Regions from separate parts of the Stappia indica genome, predicted to be linked through region 2. Evidence: predicted binding sites of a transcription regulator. Region 2 holds the regulator's gene; the other holds the start of a gene.
What was found. Region 2 encodes PhoB, which activates phosphate uptake and scavenging genes when phosphate is short. Its sites were predicted from a motif close to TGTCATNNANCTGTCAT; they were not measured.
Positions count from the first base shown of each region.

Region 1 (9,742 bases), 2.3 Mb from region 2:
CACTCGCCCTGGCCGTCGGCCCAGGTCACGCCGCCGTCGACATCGCCGTTCTTCACGGCGACGATGGTCTGCTCATGACCGCCGGTGAAGACGACCTCGCCGAAATAGGCGCCGTTCTCCATGGAAGCGCCGGTCTGCTGCGGGATCTCGATGGACGGGATAAGGTAGCCGGAGGTCGAGTTCGGGTCGCCGAAACCGAACTTCTTGCCCTTCATGTCTTCCAGCGAGGCAATGCCGCTGTCCTTGCGGGCAAAACCGATGGAATGATACGAGAACGAGCCGTCGAGATTGGTCTTGACCAGGACGACGTCGACCGCTTCCGGGTTGGTCAGGTAGGTCTTGGCATAAGCCGAGGCACCGAGCCAGGCGAGATCGATCGAGCCGCCGAGCAGGCCCTGGATGACGCCGTCATAGTCGGCGGGGGTGAAGATCTTGGTTTCGACGCCGAGCAGGTCCTGGACATAGGCGCGCAGGCACTCGTTGGAGGCCAGACGGTCCTGGGCGTTTTCGCCGCCGAGCACACCGATGCGGAACTCGGTGATGTCCTGCGCCGCAGCGCCAACGGACATGGTCGCAACCGCAGTGGCGGCCAAGAGAAGCTTCTTGAGCATGTGACGTCTCCTGAAAGAGTCGTTGGATGATTCTTGTGTTTGACCGCGCGCGGACACCGCGCCGGATCCTGCGGCTCAGGCGGAGGCGGAGGCCGTCCGCAGCAAGGCCGGGGATGGGGTGGTCACCGCCGCCGGCACCGGCCGGGCGTCGATGCTTGTCGAGGTGATGGCCTCGGATATTTCATTGCCGTCGCCGTCGGTCCCGTAGATCTCGCGCACCGCGTCGGCCGTCAGTTCGTCCGCCGTACCGTCGAACACGACCCGCCCCTGCGACATGCCGATGATCCGCTCGCAATAGGTGCGTGCGGTATCCAGCGTATGCAGGTTGGTGATGACGGTGATGCCCTCGCGTTCGTTGATGTCCTTGAGCGCATCCATGACGATCTTGGCGTTCAGCGGATCGAGCGAGGCGATCGGCTCGTCGGCGAGCAGCACCTTCGGCGACTGCATCAGCGCCCGCGCAATCGCCACGCGCTGCTGCTGGCCGCCCGACAACGCCTCGGCGCGCTTCAGCGCATGCTCGGCAACGCCCAACCGCTCGAGAATGTCGATGGCGCGCAGGATGTCGGCCTTGGGAAAGAGGTTGAAGACGGTCGCGAGCGTCGAGCGGGCATTCAGCGTGCCGTGCAGCACGTTGGAAACGACGTCGAGGCGGGGAACGAGATTGAACTGCTGGAACACCATCGCGCAGTCGCGCCGCCAGGAGCGCAGGGCAGCTCCCGACAGGGCCGAGACCTCGGTGTCGCGGAACATGATCCGCCCGCCGTTCGGATCGACGAGCCTGTTGAGCATCCGCAGCAGCGTGGATTTCCCCGCACCCGAACGGCCGATGACACCGACCATCTGTCCGTCCGGAATGTCGAGCGTCACGGCATCCACCGCGGTCAGCAGTCCGAACTTTCGCGTCACACCGTCGAGCTTGAACATCTGCGCCTCAATCCTGATGATTGAAGCTTGCGTACTCGGTATAGATGACAGGGAATCTGCGGTTTTATGACAGTTCCCTGACGTTTGCCGGATACAGCGCAGTAATTCGACGGCTCACGACTTCACTGGCCAGTCTCGTAACGCTCCAGGAACGCTTCCGCATCGAGACTTCGGAAGTCTTCGAGCGTTTCGCGCAAGCGTTCATGGCTCCAGTCCCACCAGGCAAGCGCCTGCATTCGCGCGACGGTTTCCGCGGAAAATCGCTCGCGGATCAGCCGCGCCGGGACACCTCCGACGATGGTGTAGGGCGCGACGTCCCGCGACACGACGGCCCCCGATCCGATCACCGCGCCATTGCCGACCGACACGCCGGGAAGGATGGTGGCACCGTGGCCGATCCAGGCGTCATGGCCGATCCGGACCCTCAAGGCCCGCCGCCGCCGGAAGAAGTCCGCTTCCTGGTCCGCATCGTCCCAGTAGTCGTTCGCCCGATAGGTGAAATGGTGCAGCGTTGCCCGCTCCATCGGATGGTGGGTGGCATTGATCCGCACGCAGGCAGCGATGTTTGCGAACTTGCCGATCTCGGCATTCCAGATCATCGCGTCGCGCATCACGTAGGAGTAGTCGTCCATGCGGGTCTCGCTGATGCTGACCCGCGCATCCACCTCGGTATAGCAGCCGAACTCGCAGTCGCTGACCTCGGCGGTCGGATGGATGAACGGAGTTTCGGAAAGTCGTGCCATGCCCCGTTCCTCAGGCTGCGCGCGCCGGCGCGAAGCCGCGCACGTCGATGATCCGGTCTGCAACGGCCTCGCGCACTTCCTCGTCGTGGAAGATGCCGATCTGCGCCACGCCCCGCGCCTTCTTCTCCGCGATCATTTCGATCACGACACGCCGGTTGGCCGCATCGAGCGAGGCCGTCGGCTCGTCGAGCAGCAATACCGGGTGATCGGTGATGAAGCCGCGAGCGATGTTCACGCGCTGCTGCTCGCCGCCCGAAAAGGTCGCAGGCGGCAGCTGCCAGAGCCGTAGCGGCAGATTGAGCCGCTCGAGCGTTGTTGCAGCCCGCTCCCGCGCGACATCCGCGTTGATACCGCGCGCCACCAGGGGCTCGGCAACCACATCGATTGCCGCGACACGCGGAACCGTGCGCAGAAACTGGCTGACATAGCCAAGGGTCTCGCGGCGGATGGCCAGTACAAGCCGCGGCGAGGCCGTGACGAGATCGACCATTGTCTCGCCGTGACGGATCAGGATCTCCCCGCCGGTTGCGGCGTAGTTGCCGTAGAGCATCTTGAGGATGGAGCTCTTGCCCGCGCCCGAAGGACCGCCGAGCACGACGCACTCACCAGCGTGCACCTCGAAGGACGCCTCCTCCACCACCGGCAGTTCGAGGCCGCCCTGCAGGTGCATGCAGAAGGACTTCGACAGAGCACTCGACCTTACGGCAATGGCATTTCGATTGACGGGATCGGACATGATCACCCCTGCAGAATGGAAGAGACGAGAAGCTGGGTGTAAGGCGCCTGCGGATCGTCGAGCACGCGGTCGGTCAGCCCTTCCTCGACCACGCGGCCATCCTTCATCACGATCATCCGGTGCGACAGCAGCCGGGCGACCGCGAGATCGTGGGTGACGACGATGGCAGCAAGGCCGAGGTCGTTGACAAGACCGCGAAGCAGGTCGAGCAGACGCGCCTGCACCGAAACGTCGAGCCCGCCGGTCGGCTCGTCCATGAAGACGAGACGCGGCCCGGTCACGAGATTGCGGGCGATCTGCAATCGCTGGCGCATGCCGCCGGAGAAGGCGCGCGGCTGGTCGTCGATACGATCCGCGGCGATCTCAACCCGCGACAGCCAGTGGGTGGCCGTGTCGCGAATGCGCCCGTAGTGCCGCTCGCCGACGGCCATCAGCCGCTCGCCGACATTGGCACCGGCCGAGACGGTCATGCGCAGCCCGTCGGCCGGGTTCTGGTGCACGAAGCCCCAGTCCGTGCGCATCAACAGGCGCCGCTCGGCCTCGCTCATCCGGTAGAGATCGCGGCTTTCGCCGTCCCGCATGCGGTAGCTGACGCTGCCAGCACTCGGCTCCAGCCGGGTCGAGATGCAGTTGAGCAGCGTGGTCTTGCCCGAGCCGCTCTCGCCGACAATGGCCAGAACCTCGCCCGGATAAACCTCGAACGAGACATCCCGGCAACCAACCCGTTCGCCGTAGTAGCGCGACAGTCCCTCGACACTCAGAAGCGGCGTTTCATCCAGCATCGTCATCACACCGCCTCCCCTTCGGTCTTGCCATGGCCCATATAGGCCTCGTCCGGCGACAGACGGCCGCGGTGACCGTCGGCCCGGCGGCTCTCGCAATGGTCGGTATCGGAGCAGACGAACATCCGCCCGCCGCGGTCGTCGAGGATCACCTCGTCGAGATAGACACCCTCGGCACCGCACAGGGCACAGGGCTCGTCGAATGTCTGGATCTCGAAGGGATGGTCCTCGAAGTCGAGACTGACGACCCTTGTATGCGGCGGAATGGCGTAGATCCGCTTCTCGCGACCGGCGCCGAACAGCTGCAGGGCATCGCTCATGTCCATCTTCGGATTGTCGAACTTCGGCGTCGGCGACGGGTCCATCACATAGCGACCCGACACCAGCACCGGATAGGCATAGGTGGTCGCGATATGGCCGTGGCGGGCGATGTCCTCGTAGAGCTTGACGTGCATCAAGCCGTATTCCTCGAGCGCATGCATCTTGCGGGTTTCCGTCTCGCGCGGCTCCAGGAAGCGCAGCGGTTCGGGGATCGGCACCTGGTAGACCAGCACCTGCCCGGCCTGCAGCTTTTCCTCCGGGATGCGGTGGCGCGTCTGGATGATCGTCGCCTCGCGCGTCTTCGTGGTCACCGCGACATTGGCCACCTTCTGGAAGAACGCACGGATCGACACCGCGTTGGTGGTATCGTCCGCCCCCTGGTCGATGACCTTGAGGACATCCTGCGGCCCGATGATCGAGGCGGTCACCTGCACGCCGCCCGTACCCCAGCCATAGGGCATCGGCATCTCGCGGCTGGCAAAGGGCACCTGGTAGCCGGGAATGGCGATGGCCTTGAGGATCGCCCGGCGGATCATCCGCTTCGTCTGCTCGTCCAGATAGGCGAAATTGTAGGTGGCGAGGTCCTCGCCAAGTGCGGTTGCAGCGCTCATTCGGCGGCCTCCTGCGTGTCGCTTTCGCTTCCCCGCCGCGCCTCGAATTCCGCTCGCATCCGGCGGACGAGATCGAGTTCCGCCTGGAAGTCGACATAGTGCGGCAGTTTCAGATGCTCGACGAAGCCCGTCGCCTGGACGTTGTCGGCATGGGAGATGACGAATTCCTCGTCCTGCGCCGGGGCGACGCGGTCTTCGCCCAACTCGCCCGCGCGCAGCGACCGGTCGACCAGCGCCATCGCCATCGCCTTGCGCTCCGATTGGCCGAATACGAGGCCATAGCCGCGGGTGAACTGCGGCGGGAGCTTCGCCGAACCGGCGAACTGGTTGACCATCTGGCATTCGGTGACACGGATGCGGCCGAGCGAAACGGCAAAGCCGAGTTCCGGTACGTCCATCTCCACCTCGACCTCGCCGATGCGGATCTCGCCGGCGAAGGGATGCGTGCGTCCGTAGCCGCGCTGGGTGGAATAGCCGAGAGCCAGCAGAAAGCCCTCGTCGCCGCGCGCAAGGGCCTGAAGACGCAGATCGCGCGCCATCGGGAACTCCATCGGCTCGCGCGTCAGGTCGCCGGAGGGTTCCTGCGGCATCTCGGCCGGGTCTCCCGCATAGGCCCGCTCGATCAGGTCTTCCTGCGCGAGAATGTCGGCGACGCGGGTCAGCGGCTCGCCTTCGCTGTCGCGCGCCGGGGCAGGCTCCACCGCCTCGTCGCCGGCAAGCGCAGGATCGAGCAGGCGGTGCGTATAGTCGAAGGTCGGACCGAGAACCTGCCCGCCCGGCAAGTCCTTGTACGTGGCCGAAACCCGCCGCTCGGCGACCATCTCGCCGGTCTCGACCGGCAACGAGGCACCGAAGCGCGGCAAGGTCGTGCGATAGGCGCGCAGAAGGAAGATCGCCTCGATCATGTCGCCCCGCGCCTGCTTGACGGCCAGCGCGGCAAGCTCGGGCGCATAGAGAGAGGCTTCCGCCATCACCCGGTCGACGGCCAGAGCCAGCTGCTCGACGAGCTGTTCGACGGTGATCGAGGGAAGGGACCGGTCGCCGCGGCGGCGGTCGGCCAGCATCTTGTGGGCGTTGGCGATGGCCGCCTCGCCGCCCTTGACTGCGACATACATCAGCCCGTCTCCGTCTCGTTGGCATGCCTTGCGACCGTGCTGCGCGGCAGCGCCATGATGCGCAGTCCGGCGACGAGCACGATGTCGACCCCGCGCGGAAAGAGCGCCCGGTTCGCAGTGCGCTGCGCCGCGAAATCCTCAGGCAGGCCGGCTGGGCTCACCACCCGCTGCCCGTCGATGCCGGGACCTTCCAGGATCAGGTGCGCGCCGCCCTCCAGCGCATCCACCTCGACCACCAGCGTCGTCGAGCGGTCGGGATATTCCTGCGTCCCCAGGGCAAGGGCGTCCAGCGCCGGCATGGCGACGGCCCGCGCGAAAGCGAAGGTGGACTTGTCCGCCTCCTGCACCACCGGCGCACCGCACTGGAAGGACAGCCAAGCCCGCACACCCTCGCTGTCGGCGCCATCGCCCAGCCAGACCGGCGTATCGGGATCGCACATCGACACCGCGATGGCGCCCGAGCCCGACCCCAGGGGAGCGGGCGGTGCGACGGAGACGGGAAGATCGTGAAGGGTGCCGGGGCGTGCGGTCGCATCCATCAGGGCGCGGAAGACGCCCTGCGCCTCGAACACCGGATCGTTGAAACCGCCGGACACGGCGAGCGTGGAAAGAACGGCTTCGGACATCAGTCGTCTCCGCGAACCATGGTGAAGAAGTCGACGCGCGTTGCGGCGGCCTCGCGCTTGACGCGGGAGACCTCATCGGCGCGGGCGGCGGCCAGCGGCGCCAACACGTGCGCCTCGATGTCGTCGCGGCGCGCGCCGTCGCTCCACATGGCCGCAAGCACCGCAGAAAGGCGCGCCTTTGCCCTGTCCTGTCCCAGCGCATAGGCGTGGCCGACGGTGCCGCCGGCGAGCCGGACGGTGGCCCGCGTCACCGCCGCCTCTCCAAGGTTGAAGGGAGCACCGTCGCCGCCGATGCGGCCGCGCACCATGACCAGCCCGATCTCGGGTCCGCGCACCGGCATCGCCTCCGGCAACGCGCCGAGCGCCGCCGCGCAGGCCGCGATCTCGCCGCCGGGAGAGGCCGCCAGAACGTCCATCAGCCGCTTGAGGCCAGGCCCCGCCTCGCTTTGCGTTTCCGCTTCCCTCATGTGCCGCTCCGTTTTCAGTTTCGCACTCGCCCGGGAGGCTCTCATGCCCCGCAATGGCAGCAGCCACCTTCGCGCCCAGTGTCCCTACACCTGCCGTCTATATTTGTCTAGTATTATAGACAACCGACAATACAGACCCTACAAGCTCCGCGTGACGGCGGCATGACAGGGCAAGCCCCACCCCACCGCTCCCCGGTCAGCGAAACCCGGTCGCTTCGGCTCCGCTTCTGTTGGCTGTCGACCTCCTGGCTTGCTAGAAGGGCTAGGTCGTGGACTCATAATTGTGCCGGAAACGGCGTTTGGCCCGGCAATGATGTGCCAGGAGGAGCGTGATGGCCGGGGCAGCCCCCCCCGCCCGAGCGGCCCGACGCCGCAGATCGAAGTCGGGCCGACGCCCTCCGGGTCTGCGCGAACCTGCCGGCAACGGCGTCGCAAGACCTTGAAAACCGGACGGTTTCCTGCGGGCTTGCTCCTTGTATCCGATCAGGTTCGCGCAGACCGTTTCTCGCCAGAATTATGAGTTCACGACCCAAAGCCGAAGCGGCGGCGAAAGGACACGCATGAGTGGAATTGAACGGCAGACGGGGGTCGCCCTGTGGCGGCAGATCGCCGACGAGATTCGCGCCGGCATCGGCAATGGCGATCATGACGACACGGGACGCCTGCCGACCGAGGCCGTGCTGGCCGCGCGTTTCGACGTCAACCGCCACACGGTACGGCAGGCCCTGGCGGCGCTTGCCCGGGAAGGCGTCGTGGAGACCGTGCAGGGGCGCGGCACGACCATCGTTCCGCGCCGCCGCGTGACCTATCCGATCGGCACCCGCACCCGCTTTTCCGCCGGCCTCGGCGGTCAGGTGGCCCAGGCCGTCACACGACTGGTCGGCGTCTCGCAGGAAAACGCGACGCCCGAGCTTGCGGCGCAGCTGCGGCTGGCTGCCGGCGCTCCCCTGCTTCGGCTCGAAACGCTTGGCGAGGCGGACGGCGTTCCCCTGTCCCGTGCGGTCCACTGGTTCGACGCGGACCGGTTCTCCGGGTTGCCCGAGGCCTATCGCCGGGAAGGCTCGATCACACGGGCGCTGGCGGCCTGCGGCGTGGCGGACTACGTGCGCCAGTCGACGGAGATTTCGGCAGCGCCGGCAACCGCCTCCGACCGGGTGGATCTTGCCCTGCAGCCGGGGGCCGTGGTGCTGCTCACCCGTTCGCTGAACGTCGACGGGCAGGGATATCCCATCCAGGCCAGCCACAGCCGCTTTGCGGCGGACCGCGTCAGTCTTTCGGTCGCAACCGAGCCCAACGGCTGAAATTGACGTTACGTTAGAATTTGCCGCACCTTGCGAAAGATCAATGCGTTGCATTTTTATATTCGATAATTAGAAATAAATAATAAACTCGGCGCAGCGCCGCGTGCTGCTGCCTTCATTGGGACGAGAGGACAGGCCTTGCTTGCAAACAGACGACAGTTTCTCGCCCTTGTGGCCGCGGCTTCGGCCGCAGCGACACACAGCGGGCCGATACAGGCCCAGCCCGTACCGACCGGCGCACGTATCGTCATCCTCGGCGCCGGTGCAGCCGGAACCGCGCTTGCGAACCGCTTGACGGCCCGCTTGCCGGGCGCGCGGATCACACTCCTCGACCCGCGTCAGGCGCATCTTTATCAACCCGGCTTCACCCTGATCGCCGCAGGCCTCAAGCCCGCCTCCTACTCGGTCTCGATGACGGCGGAGTGGTTGCCCCGCAAGGCGGAATGGATCCAGGAGGCAGCTGCAGAGATCGATCCGGAAGCCAGACGTGTCGTCACCACGTCGGGCCGCGCGCTTACCTATGACTTCCTCGTGGTCGCAACCGGCCTGAAACTCGACTACGAGGCCATCGAAGGCATGTCGACCGATCTCATCGGCAGCAACGGCATCGGCTCGGTCTATGCAGGGCCCGACCAGGCGGCCGCCACCTTCGCCGAAATGAGCCGCTTCGTGGAAAAGGGCGGCACCGCTCTCTTCACCCGGCCGGCAACCGAAATGAAATGCGCCGGCGCACCGCTCAAATACGCCTTCCTCACGGATGACGCCGCGCGTCGCAAGGGCACGCGCGACAAGGTGAAGATCATCTATGCGGCCCATTCGGGCGCGTTCTTCTCGGTGCCGATCGTCAACGAGAAGGTCCGGATGCTGTTCGAGGACCGAGGCTTCGAGACGGTGAAAAACCATGTGATGGTGGCCATCGACCCAGGCCGCCGCATCGCCACCTTCGACACCCCCGAGGGGCGCAAGGAGGTCGGCTACGACTTCACCAACGTCATTCCGCCAATGCGGGCACCCGATGCCATCCGCTTCAACAGTCCGCTGTCCTGGCAGCAGGGACCATTCGCAGCGGATGGCTGGCTCGAGGTCGACAAGCACACGCTGCGCCATCTGCGCTATCCCAGTGTCTTTGCGCTTGGCGACGTGGCAGGCGTGCCGAAGGGAAAGACGGCCGCCAGCGTGAAGTGGCAGGTGCCGGTCGTGGAAGACCAGCTGGCTGCGCAGATCGCCGGCCGCGAAAGCACCGCCCGCTACGACGGCTACACCTCCTGCCCGCTGATCACCCGGGTCGGCCGGGCCATGCTGGTGGAGTTCGACTACAAGGACAATCTCGTCCCGTCCTTCCCCGGGCTCATCGCTCCGCTGGAGGAACTCTGGGTGTCCTGGCTGATGAAGGAAATCGCCCTCAAGGCCACCTATAACGCAATGCTGCGCGGACGCGCCTGACAGGAGGACGCCATGAAGGAAATGACGCTTTCCACCCTGCTGGCCGTGTTCGAGGAAAT
Region 1 is NZ_CP046908.1:1,719,475-1,729,216, forward strand. It holds gene phnD (phosphonate ABC transporter substrate-binding protein) at 1-611, opposite strand, end outside; gene phnC (phosphonate ABC transporter ATP-binding protein) at 687-1,538, opposite strand; gene GH266_RS08100 (DapH/DapD/GlmU-related protein) at 1,661-2,281, opposite strand; gene phnL (phosphonate C-P lyase system protein PhnL) at 2,292-3,017, opposite strand; gene phnK (phosphonate C-P lyase system protein PhnK) at 3,020-3,796, opposite strand; gene GH266_RS08115 (alpha-D-ribose 1-methylphosphonate 5-phosphate C-P-lyase PhnJ) at 3,805-4,731, opposite strand; gene GH266_RS08120 (carbon-phosphorus lyase complex subunit) at 4,728-5,846, opposite strand; gene phnH (phosphonate C-P lyase system protein PhnH) at 5,846-6,472, opposite strand; gene phnG (phosphonate C-P lyase system protein PhnG) at 6,472-6,939, opposite strand; gene phnF (phosphonate metabolism transcriptional regulator PhnF) at 7,500-8,240, shown strand; gene GH266_RS08140 (NAD(P)/FAD-dependent oxidoreductase) at 8,379-9,683, shown strand; gene GH266_RS08145 (DUF5368 domain-containing protein) at 9,696-9,742, shown strand, end outside.
Region 1: a site for PhoB is predicted at 1,605-1,621, ahead of phnC (phosphonate ABC transporter ATP-binding protein). Genes of this name have one in related genera too.

Region 2 (9,742 bases):
GCCCATGGCAATGCGGGTGGCGGTGTGCTCGCCGACGACGATGGCATCGTCGACGATGATACCGAGCGTCATGATCAGCGCGAAGAGCGAGAACATGTTGAGGGTCTGCCCGGAGACCCACATGAACCCGAGCGTCGCCATCATCGCGACCGGAATGCCGGCCGCGACCCACAGGGCGATCCGGCCGTTGAGGAAGGCGAAGAGCACGATCACGACGACGAACAGGCCGGAAATGCCGTTCTCCACCAGGATCATGATGCGGTCGGTCAGCGCCTCGGCGCGCACCTCGTACTTGACCAGCTCCAGCGAGGCCGGCAGCTGCGGCGCGATCTCGGCCAGGTAGCGGTCGAGGATGGCGTTGACCTTGAGCTGGTCGGCACGGGCCGAACGCTCCACGGTCAGCTCGACGGCGCGCATACCGTCGGAATAACCGATGGTCTGGTCCGGATCGTAGGAGCGAGACACATCGCCGATGTCGCGCAGCTCGATCTTCTCGCCGGTCGGGAAGGACTTGACGACGATACGGCTGATCGCCTCCGGCGAGGACGTATCGGCAACCGCCCTCACCTGCCGCTCGACGCCGCCCTGCAGGTCGCCGGAGGGGAGGTCGCGGGTGTTGGCGGCCACGCGCTCGGAGATATCGGCAAGCGTCAGGTCGAGGCGCCGCAGCTCGCGCTCGGGCACCTTGACCACGTATTCGGTGTCGCGGAAGCCGTTGAACGAGACCTTGTCGATGCCGCGGTCGATCAGGCCGTCGCGGATCTGGCGGGCGAACGCCTTCAGCGCATCCTCGCTGAAGGGGCCGCGCAGGGCAACGCGGGCCACCCGGTCGAACCAGTTGGCGAGCGAGATGACCGGCCGCTCGGCATCTTCGGGAAGCGTGGTGATGCCGGCGATGGCCTGCTCCACGTCCGACAGCGCCTTCTGCATGTCGGCGCCTTCGAGGAACTCCAGGCTGATCGAGGCCGCGCCCTCACGCGAATACGAAACCATCTCGTCGACATTGTCGATGAAGCGCAGTTCCGGCTCGATGGCCTGCAGAATGTTCTTCTCCACGTCCTCGGCGCTGGCGCCCGGCCAGGAGACGGAGACGGAAATGCGGTCGATGACGATCTGCGGGAAGAACTCGGCGTTCAGCCGGGCAAGGCCGAAGGCGCCGAACAGGATCATCAGCACCATGACGAGATTGGCGGCGTTGCGATGGCGCAGGAAATGGCCAATTACGCCGCGCGGAACGAAGCCGGTGTCGCGCATGGGTCAGCCGCCCGTGTTGGCGCCGCGATTGCGCGGCTCGGAAACGAGGAGGCCCTCTCCGGCCTTGTCCAGCCGGGTCGACACCAGACGGTCGCCGGTTGCGAGATCGCCCGAGACGATGACATGGGTCCCGTCGAAGGCGAGCACCTCGATGTCTCGCCGGCGCGTGCGGTTCTCTTCGTCGACCACGAAGACATGGTCGGTGCCGTAGATCGCCCCCTCGGGGATGCGGGCGGAGGCGGGGTAGGTGCGGTCGGCAAGGCGCAGCTCTACAAAGGCGCCCGGCCGCAGCGCCGGCTGCCCGTCCGCCACCGTAACGCTGGCATAGACGTCGATGCCGCCGCGCGCCAGCGCCACCTCGGCGCCGATCCGGCGGATCTCGCCGCGATAGGCGACCGGCTGGCCACCGATATGCCACAACACCTCGACAGGCCGGCCGACCACGGTGCCGTTGTCGGACAGGATACGGCCATATTGGTTGTCGGAGAGGGAGAAGCGGACCTCCAGCGCATCGCGCGCGTACAGGGTCGCAACCACATCGTTGACGCCGACAAGCCGGCCGATGGCCGCGTTCTCCGAGCGCACGACCGCGTCGAAGGGTGCCTTCAGCACGGTGTCGGCAAGGTTCCGCTCGGCCTGCGACAGACGCCACTGCAGCCGGTCGATGGCCGCCTGCTGCTGGTCGACGCGCGCCTTCTCGACATCGAGGGCATAACGGCGCTGCTCCAGGGCCTGGCCGCGCTGGGAGACCAGCAGGCGGCGTTCGTCGACCGTGCGCTCGGTCACCGAGCCGCTGCCGAGCAGCTGCTCGGCCCGCTGCAGATCGCGCTGCGCGAATTCGAGCTGCTCGCGGGCGCGCTCGACATTGCCTTCCTCGGTGGACACCCGGCCCCTGGCCTCGACAAGGGCGGCACGGGCCTCGACGAGATTGGCGCGCGCCTCGGTGACGGCGCCCTCGTACTGGAAAGGATCGACAGCGAGGAGTTCCTCGCCGGAAGAAATGATGGAGCCGGTCTCCAGGGCGGGATTGACCCGGATGATCTCGCCGGCCACCAGGGTGCGGAGTTCGGCGGTGCGTGCGGCGGTGACCTCGCCGTAGAGCGAGAGCATCGGCGCGTGGTCCCGCATCTCGACCGGCGTCGTTTCAACGATATAGGCGGTCTCGCGCGCGGGCCGCACAGGCACCGGATCCTTGGCGAGGATCAGCCGGTTCATGCCGACATAGGCGGCGATCAGCACGGCGAGCGCGATCACCGCCTGCAGAACGAGCTTCGCGGCAAGGATACCGGTGCGACCCGCCGAGCGGCCACGGGTCTGGGGGCGCTCGAAGGCGACCTCCCCCCTGGGAGTGCGGTTGTTATCGTCCACCGATTTCAGCATGACACTCTTTTCCACTCGAATGCTCTCTTGTGCGCGTTCCGGTACCCTATAGGCATTCCGGCGCGGACTGGATTGCTTCGCGGGCGCCCATGCCGCAATTGCGGACTATTCAGGCGCCGCAAACGACTGGCAAGGCGAAGAGTGTATCAAAATGTGACCACCGCGGCCCCTGTCACATCCAGTGACAGGATGGGACGATTTCTGCCGCTTTTCGTGGTCAGCGCAGGGTCTGGATTGACGCAGGTCAACCCTCGCCCGGAAAGGGTGCATCATACTCCCCTTGCAATCGAGAGACGAAACACCTCAGGGAGGTCAGCCAGTCATGACGCGCAAGACCGAAACCAAACCCGGCGATCCGGACGGGAAAGCTGACAAGAAGGCATCGGCCGGAGGGCGAGACCTTTATTCGCTCCCCTCCACTCCCCCCGAAACCGGGGTTGCAGGCGGCACGCCTGTCATCTCGCCCCGACCGACGAAGCCGCCACCTTCACCGCCAACGGCGAGCGGCACGCCTGTCATCTCGCCCCGACCGACGAAGCCGCCACCTTCGCCGCCAACGGCGAGCGGCACGCCGAACATCGCATCCGGCACGCCGAATATCGGATCCGGTACCCCGGATATCGGATCAGGCACCGCCGATCTGGCGTCGGGCACTCCGGCCCTGCCCAAGGACACCTGACACGCGGGCTCAGAACTCGTCGGGGCTGTAGTCGTAGCGGGTATTGCAGAAGCGGCAGGTCACCTCGATGCGACCGCCGACGGTCATGTCGTCGCGCTCCTCGGCGGTGAAGCCCTTCAGCATGCCGCGGATGCGCTCGTCGGAGCAGCGGCACCGGTCGGCGAGCGGCTGGGGCGCGAAGATGCGCACGCCGCGTTCGTGGAACAGGCGGAACAGCAGCCGCTCGGCACTCATGTCCGGGTCGCCGAGTTCGTCGTCGCGCAGGGTCTCGACCAGGGCGCGGGCCTCGCGCCAGGCGTCGTCCTCCTCGAACTCGTGCTCGAACGCCCCTTCCGGCGCATCGCCCGGCGGCAGATCGGCCTGCCGCATGCGCTCCGGCGCCTCGGGCAGGAACTGCGCGAGCACGCCGCCGGCCAGCCAGGAATGGCGAGGCTTGTCGCCGGCGCGCCGGTCCAGCACCTCGCCGACGGCAAGGCGCACCACGGTCGGGATCTGCTCCGACTGGGCGAAGTAGCGATGCGCCACCTCTTCGAGCGTGATGCCGTCCAGCGCGACGATGCCCTGGTAACGGTTCATCGCCGCACCCTGGTCGACCGTCATGGCGAGATGCCCGTTGCCCAGCAGCGAGGGCGTGTCGGTCTGCCCGGCCGCCTCGGCCGCGGCAACGGCCTCGGCATCGAACTGGGCGCAGGCGCGCAGGCCGTCCGGCGTCTGGAAATCGACGACGAGCATCGACACCGGACCGTCGGTCGTGGTCTGCAGGGTGAAGCGTCCGTCGAACTTGAGCGAGGTGCCGAGCAACGCGACGAGCGTCGCCGCCTCGCCGAGAAGACGCGAGACCGGCGCCGGATAGGCGTGACGCTCCAGAATGCGGTCGAGCACCGGGCCGAGCATCACGGCGCGGCCGCGCACGTCCAGCGGCTCCACCGCAAAGGGAAGCACGGCATCGCGACCGGCCGGGGTGACGCCCAGCCGCTCCAGTTCGTCCTGAACGCTCATGGTCGGATCCTACGAGTCCTGCAGCGCTCCGAAGCACCAGGCCAGAATGCCCTTTTGTGCATGGAGCCGGTTTTCCGCCTCGTCGAAGACGACGGACTGCGGACCGTCCATCACCTCCGACGTCACCTCCTCGCCGCGATGGGCGGGCAGGCAGTGCATGAAGATGGCTTTGCTGTCGGCTTCCGCCATCAGGCGGTCGTTGACCTGATAGGGGCTCAGCAGGTTGTGGCGGTCGCCGTCGTCGTCGCCCATCGAGACCCAGCAGTCGGTGACGACGCAGTCGACGCCCTTCACGGCCTCGAACGGATCGTCGGTGATGCGGATCTCGGCACCGGCCTTGCGGGCCGCTGCGATCAGCTCGGCCGGCGGTGCCAGCTGCGACGGAGTGGCGATGTTGAGCGCGAAGTCGAGCTTGGCCGCGGCATGCACCCAGGACGCCAGCACGTTGTTGCTGTCGCCGGTCCAGGCGACGCTGCGCCCGGCGATGCTGCCCTTCTTCTCCTCGAAGGTCAGCACATCGGCCATGATCTGGCATGGATGGGTGCGCTTGGTCAGGCCGTTGATCACCGGCACGGTGGCGTATTCGGCCAGCTCCGTCAGCGCGTCGTGATCGAGAATGCGGATCATGATCGCGTCGACATAGCGCGACAGCACGCGGGCCGTATCGGCGATGGTCTCGCCGCGGCCGAGCTGCATCTCGGCGCCGGTCAGCATCAGGGTCTCGCCGCCGAGCTCGCGCATGCCGACATCGAAGGAGATGCGGGTCCGGGTCGAGGGCTGCTCGAACACCATGGCCAGCACGCGGCCGGCAAGCGGGCCGCCGCCGGACACGCGGACGGGGCCGCGCGCCTGCTTGATGCGGCGGCTGCCGTCCAGGATGAAGCGCAGCTCGCTGGCATCGACATCGGTGAGGTCGAGAAAATGGCGCGGCTGGATCGTCATTACTCTGCAGCTCCCCGCTCGAGCCCGGCTTCCATGGCGGTGGCGGCGCGGTCGATGCGCGACACGGCCTCCTCGATCTCCGCCTCGGTGATGGTCAGCGGCGGCATGATACGCAGGACATTGTCGCCCGCGCCCACGGCCAGCACGCCGGCCTCGCGGAAATGCGACAGCAGCTCGGTATTGGTGACCCGGCACTTCAGGCCGAGCATGAGGCCCTTGCCGCGGATCTCTTCCAGGATCGCGGGATGGCCGTCGACGACGGCGGCAAGCTTCTGCTTCAACAGCAAGCCCTTCTTCTGCACGCCCTCAAGGAAGCCGTCGGCCAGCACCACGTCGAGCACCGCATTGCCGACCGCCATGGCCAACGGATTGCCGCCATAGGTGGTGCCATGCGTGCCCGGCTTCATGCCGGAGGCCGCTTCTTCGGTCGCAAGGCACGCGCCGAGCGGGAACCCGCCGCCGATGCCCTTGGCAATCGCCATGATGTCCGGGGTGATGCCGGCCCATTCATGGGCAAAGAGCTTGCCCGTACGCCCGACGCCGGTCTGCACCTCGTCGAGGATCAGCAGGATGCCCTTGTCGTCGCACAGGCGGCGCAGCTCGCGCAGATATTCGGTCGGCACCGGCCGGACGCCGCCCTCGCCCTGGATCGGCTCGATCAGGAGGCCCGCAGTGGTGTCGCCGATGGCTGCAAGCAGCGCCTCATGATCGCCGAACGGCACCTGGATGAAGCCCGGCGCCTTGGGGCCGAAGCCTTCCAGGTACTTTTCCTGCCCGCCGGCGGCGATGGTCGCCAGCGTACGGCCGTGGAAGGCGCCTTCGAAGGTGATGATGTCGATCCGCTCCGGCTCGCCCTTCGCATAGAAGTAGCGACGCGCGGTCTTGATCGCGCATTCCAGCGCCTCGGCGCCGGAATTGGTGCAGAACACGCGGTCGGCGAAGGTCGCCTGCGTCAGCTTGCGCGCGAACGCCTCCTGCCCCTCAATGGCATAGACGTTGGACACGTGCCACAGCTTGTCGGCCTGGTCCTTCAGCGCCTTGACGAGGCCGGGATGGGAATGGCCGAGCGAATTGACGGCAATGCCGGCGGCGCAGTCGAGAAAGCGTCGGCCATCGGAAGTCTCCAGCCACACACCCTCGCCACGCACGAACTCCAAGTTCGCGCGGCTGTAGGTCTGATAGAGAGATGAACCTTCCATGTCCTTCCTGCTCCCATTGACCGGCTTGCCTGCCGGGGAGATGCCTTGGCGGCCCCAGCCGCCTTCGATGCCCTCGCCCGGACCTGGAATGTTGCCGTCCTGCTGCCGCAAAGAGCTGCAAGAACCGCTGGCACCCACTGCCGAAAGCAATTATGCCGCCCACGAGAGGCGGCACGGCGAGGAAGCCCCGTTATACACCGGGAGCGCGCGGGAAAGTCAACGGAATTGGCTGAGCGCGCCGCCAGGCGCCCGGCAGGGCCAAAGTCGCCAGAAACGGCCTTTTCTGGGGAAAACCGTATCAATCCCCAGGTGAATCGCCCCCTCACCTTGAACCGCAAACCCGGCATATTGTAGCTTTGCAGTCAAGAAATACGACATCTCGTGTATCCGACTCACAATAGCCTCAAAATCCGGCAATGAGCGGGGCACCCCTACGGTGTGCCGATAACCTTTTATTAACCAGATGTCGGGGCCCGATCAAACACGGAGTTGAGCGCATGTCCTGGACAAGCGAACGCGTCGACCTTCTCAAAAAGCTCTGGACGGACGGGCTGAGCGCCAGCCAGATCGCCGCCGAGCTGGGCGGCGTCACCCGCAATGCGGTGATCGGCAAGGTCCACCGTCTCGGCCTGTCGGGACGCGCCAAGGCGGCCGCACCTGCGCAGAAGCCCCGGAGCAAGCCGGCAAAGGGCGGCGCCGAGGACGCGGCGCAGACCGCCTCGCCGCAGCAGGGCGGCAGCGCCCCGTCGGCACCGCAGACAATGGGCGCCACCGCGCTGAAGGTCGAGGCGGCACCGGTCGCAGCCCCCGCGCCGCAGGCCAAGCCCGTTGCCGAGCTGGTGCCGATCGCCAAGCGCGCGACCATCCTGACGCTGACCGAGCGGACCTGCAAATGGCCGATCGGCGACCCGACCAAGGAAGACTTCTACTTCTGCGGCCACCCGTCGAACCCGGGCGTCCCCTACTGCACCTATCACTGCCGCATCGCCTACCAGCCGGCGAGCGACCGCCGCCGCGACCGCAACGTCGCCAACGGCTGAGGCAACGCCCGCCCATCTGTTCAAGATGGGCAGCCGAAACGAGAAAGGCCCGCCTGCGATCACCGCGGCGGGCCTTTCTCGTTGTTCGCAGATAGGTGGGCAGACCGCCCTGCCCGGCGTCCCTGCCGCCGGCGCGCGTCAGGACGCGGCGGCGGCGAACTGGTCGTTGAAGGCGTAGCCGGCGCCGCGCACGGTGCGGATCGGGTCCGGCACCTTGCCGCGGTTGATGGCCTTGCGCAGCCGGCCGACGTGAACATCGACCGTCCGCTCGTCGACATAGACGTCGTGTCCCCAGACACCGTCCAGCAGCTGCTCGCGCGAGAAGACGCGCCCCGGCGACGTCATCAGGAATTCCAGCAGGCGGAACTCGGTCGGACCGAGATGGATCTCGCGCCCCGAACGGCGCACCCGGTGGGTTTCCCGGTCGAGTTCCAGATCGCCGGCGCGCAGCAGAGAGGACACCACCTCCGGCTTTGCCCGGCGCAGCATGGCCCGCACGCGCGCCATCAGCTCGGGGATCGAGAAGGGCTTCACCACGTAGTCGTCGGCGCCGGTGGCAAGGCCGCGGATGCGCTCCTGCTCCTCGCCCCGCGCGGTGAGCATGATCACCGGCAGGCGCTCGGTCTCGGGACGCGAGCGCAGGCGGCGGCACAGTTCGATGCCGGACAGACCCGGCAGCATCCAGTCGAGAAGCAGCAGGTCCGGCTGGCTCTCGCGCAGGAGAAGATCCGCCTCGTCGCCGCGCATGCACGTCTCGACCTTGTAGCCCTCGGCCTCGAGATTGTAGCGCAGCATCATCACCAGAGGCTCTTCGTCCTCGACAATCAGGACCTTCGGCATATGGGGTACCCTTGTCCAATCGACCCGGCCGGGAGGCATCGGCGCGGCTTTTCGCTCGCGCCGCCTTGCCGGCTCTCGTTGTCAGCGGCGACGGGCGACAGTGCCGCCCGCGCCATGCTCAGTTCGCCTGAACGCCCTCAGGACGCCGTATCGGTCTCGATGCCGGTCTCGTCGACCTTCTGGCGCTCGTCGGTCGGCAGCACGCCGGTCGACATGTACATGACGTTCTCGGCGATGTTGGTGGCATGATCGCCGATGCGCTCGATGTTCTTGGCGCAGAACAGCAGATGGGCGCAGACCGAGATCTGGCGCGGATCCTCCATCATGTAGGTGAGGAGTTCGCGGAAGATCGAGGTGTAGAGCGCATCGACCTCGTCGTCGCGATCGCGCACGGCGGCTGCCGCTGTGCCGTCGCGCCCGGCATAGGCGTCCAGCACATCCTTGAGCTGGCTCTGGGCGAGCTCGGTCATGTGCTCGACGCCAAGGGCGAACTTCTTGGAGTCGAAGGTGCCCTCGATGGCGATGACGCGCTTGGCGACGTTCTTGGCGAGGTCGCCGACGCGCTCCAGATCGTTGGAAATGCGCATTGCCGAGATGACGTCACGCAGGTCGCTGGCGACCGGCTGGCGGCGAGCGATGATCAGGATCGCCTGCTCCTCGATCTCGAACTGCAGGGCATCGACGCGCTTGTCCTGCGCAATGACGCGGCGCGCCAGCTCCTTGTCCATGCGCACCAGGGCCTGCACGGAATCGTTCAGCATCATCTCGGCGAGGCCGCCCATCTCCGACACGCGGCCGGCGATGTCCTTCAGCTCCTCGTCGAACGACGAAACGGTATGTTGGCTCATGTTTCTTCTCCATTCGGGGCGCGGCGAGGCGCGCGCGTCATCCCGTCTGTTCCCGCGGCTGGTCCAGACTAGCCGAAGCGGCCGGTGATGTAGTCCTGGGTGCGCTTGTCCCGGGGGTTGGTGAAGATGTCGTTCGTCGCCCCTTCCTCGACCAGGTTGCCGAGGTGGAAGAAGGCCGTGCGCTGCGACACGCGGGCGGCCTGCTGCATGGAGTGGGTGACGATGACGATCGTGTAGTTCTCGCGCAGCTCGTCGATCAGCTCCTCCACCTTGGCGGTGGCGATGGGATCGAGCGCCGAGCAGGGCTCGTCCATCAGGATCACTTCGGGGCTGACGGCGATGGCACGGGCAATGCACAGGCGCTGCTGCTGGCCGCCGGACAGGCCGGTGCCAGGCTCCTCGAGGCGGTCCTTCACCTCGTTCCACAGGCCGGCCTTCTGCAGGCTGGAGGCGACGATCTCCTCCAGCGCAGCCTTGGTGCGGGCAAGCCCATGGATGCGCGGGCCGTAGGCGATGTTGTCGAAGATCGACTTGGGGAACGGGTTCGGCTTCTGGAACACC
Region 2 is NZ_CP046908.1:4,063,504-4,073,245, reverse strand. It holds gene GH266_RS19000 (efflux RND transporter permease subunit) at 1-1,254, opposite strand, end outside; gene GH266_RS18995 (efflux RND transporter periplasmic adaptor subunit) at 1,258-2,634, opposite strand; gene GH266_RS18990 (hypothetical protein) at 2,957-3,313, shown strand; gene GH266_RS18985 (Hsp33 family molecular chaperone) at 3,323-4,312, opposite strand; gene argF (ornithine carbamoyltransferase) at 4,322-5,254, opposite strand; gene GH266_RS18975 (aspartate aminotransferase family protein) at 5,254-6,453, opposite strand; gene GH266_RS18970 (GcrA family cell cycle regulator) at 6,951-7,493, shown strand; gene phoB (phosphate regulon transcriptional regulator PhoB) at 7,632-8,333, opposite strand; gene phoU (phosphate signaling complex protein PhoU) at 8,471-9,181, opposite strand; gene pstB (phosphate ABC transporter ATP-binding protein PstB) at 9,250-9,742, opposite strand, start outside.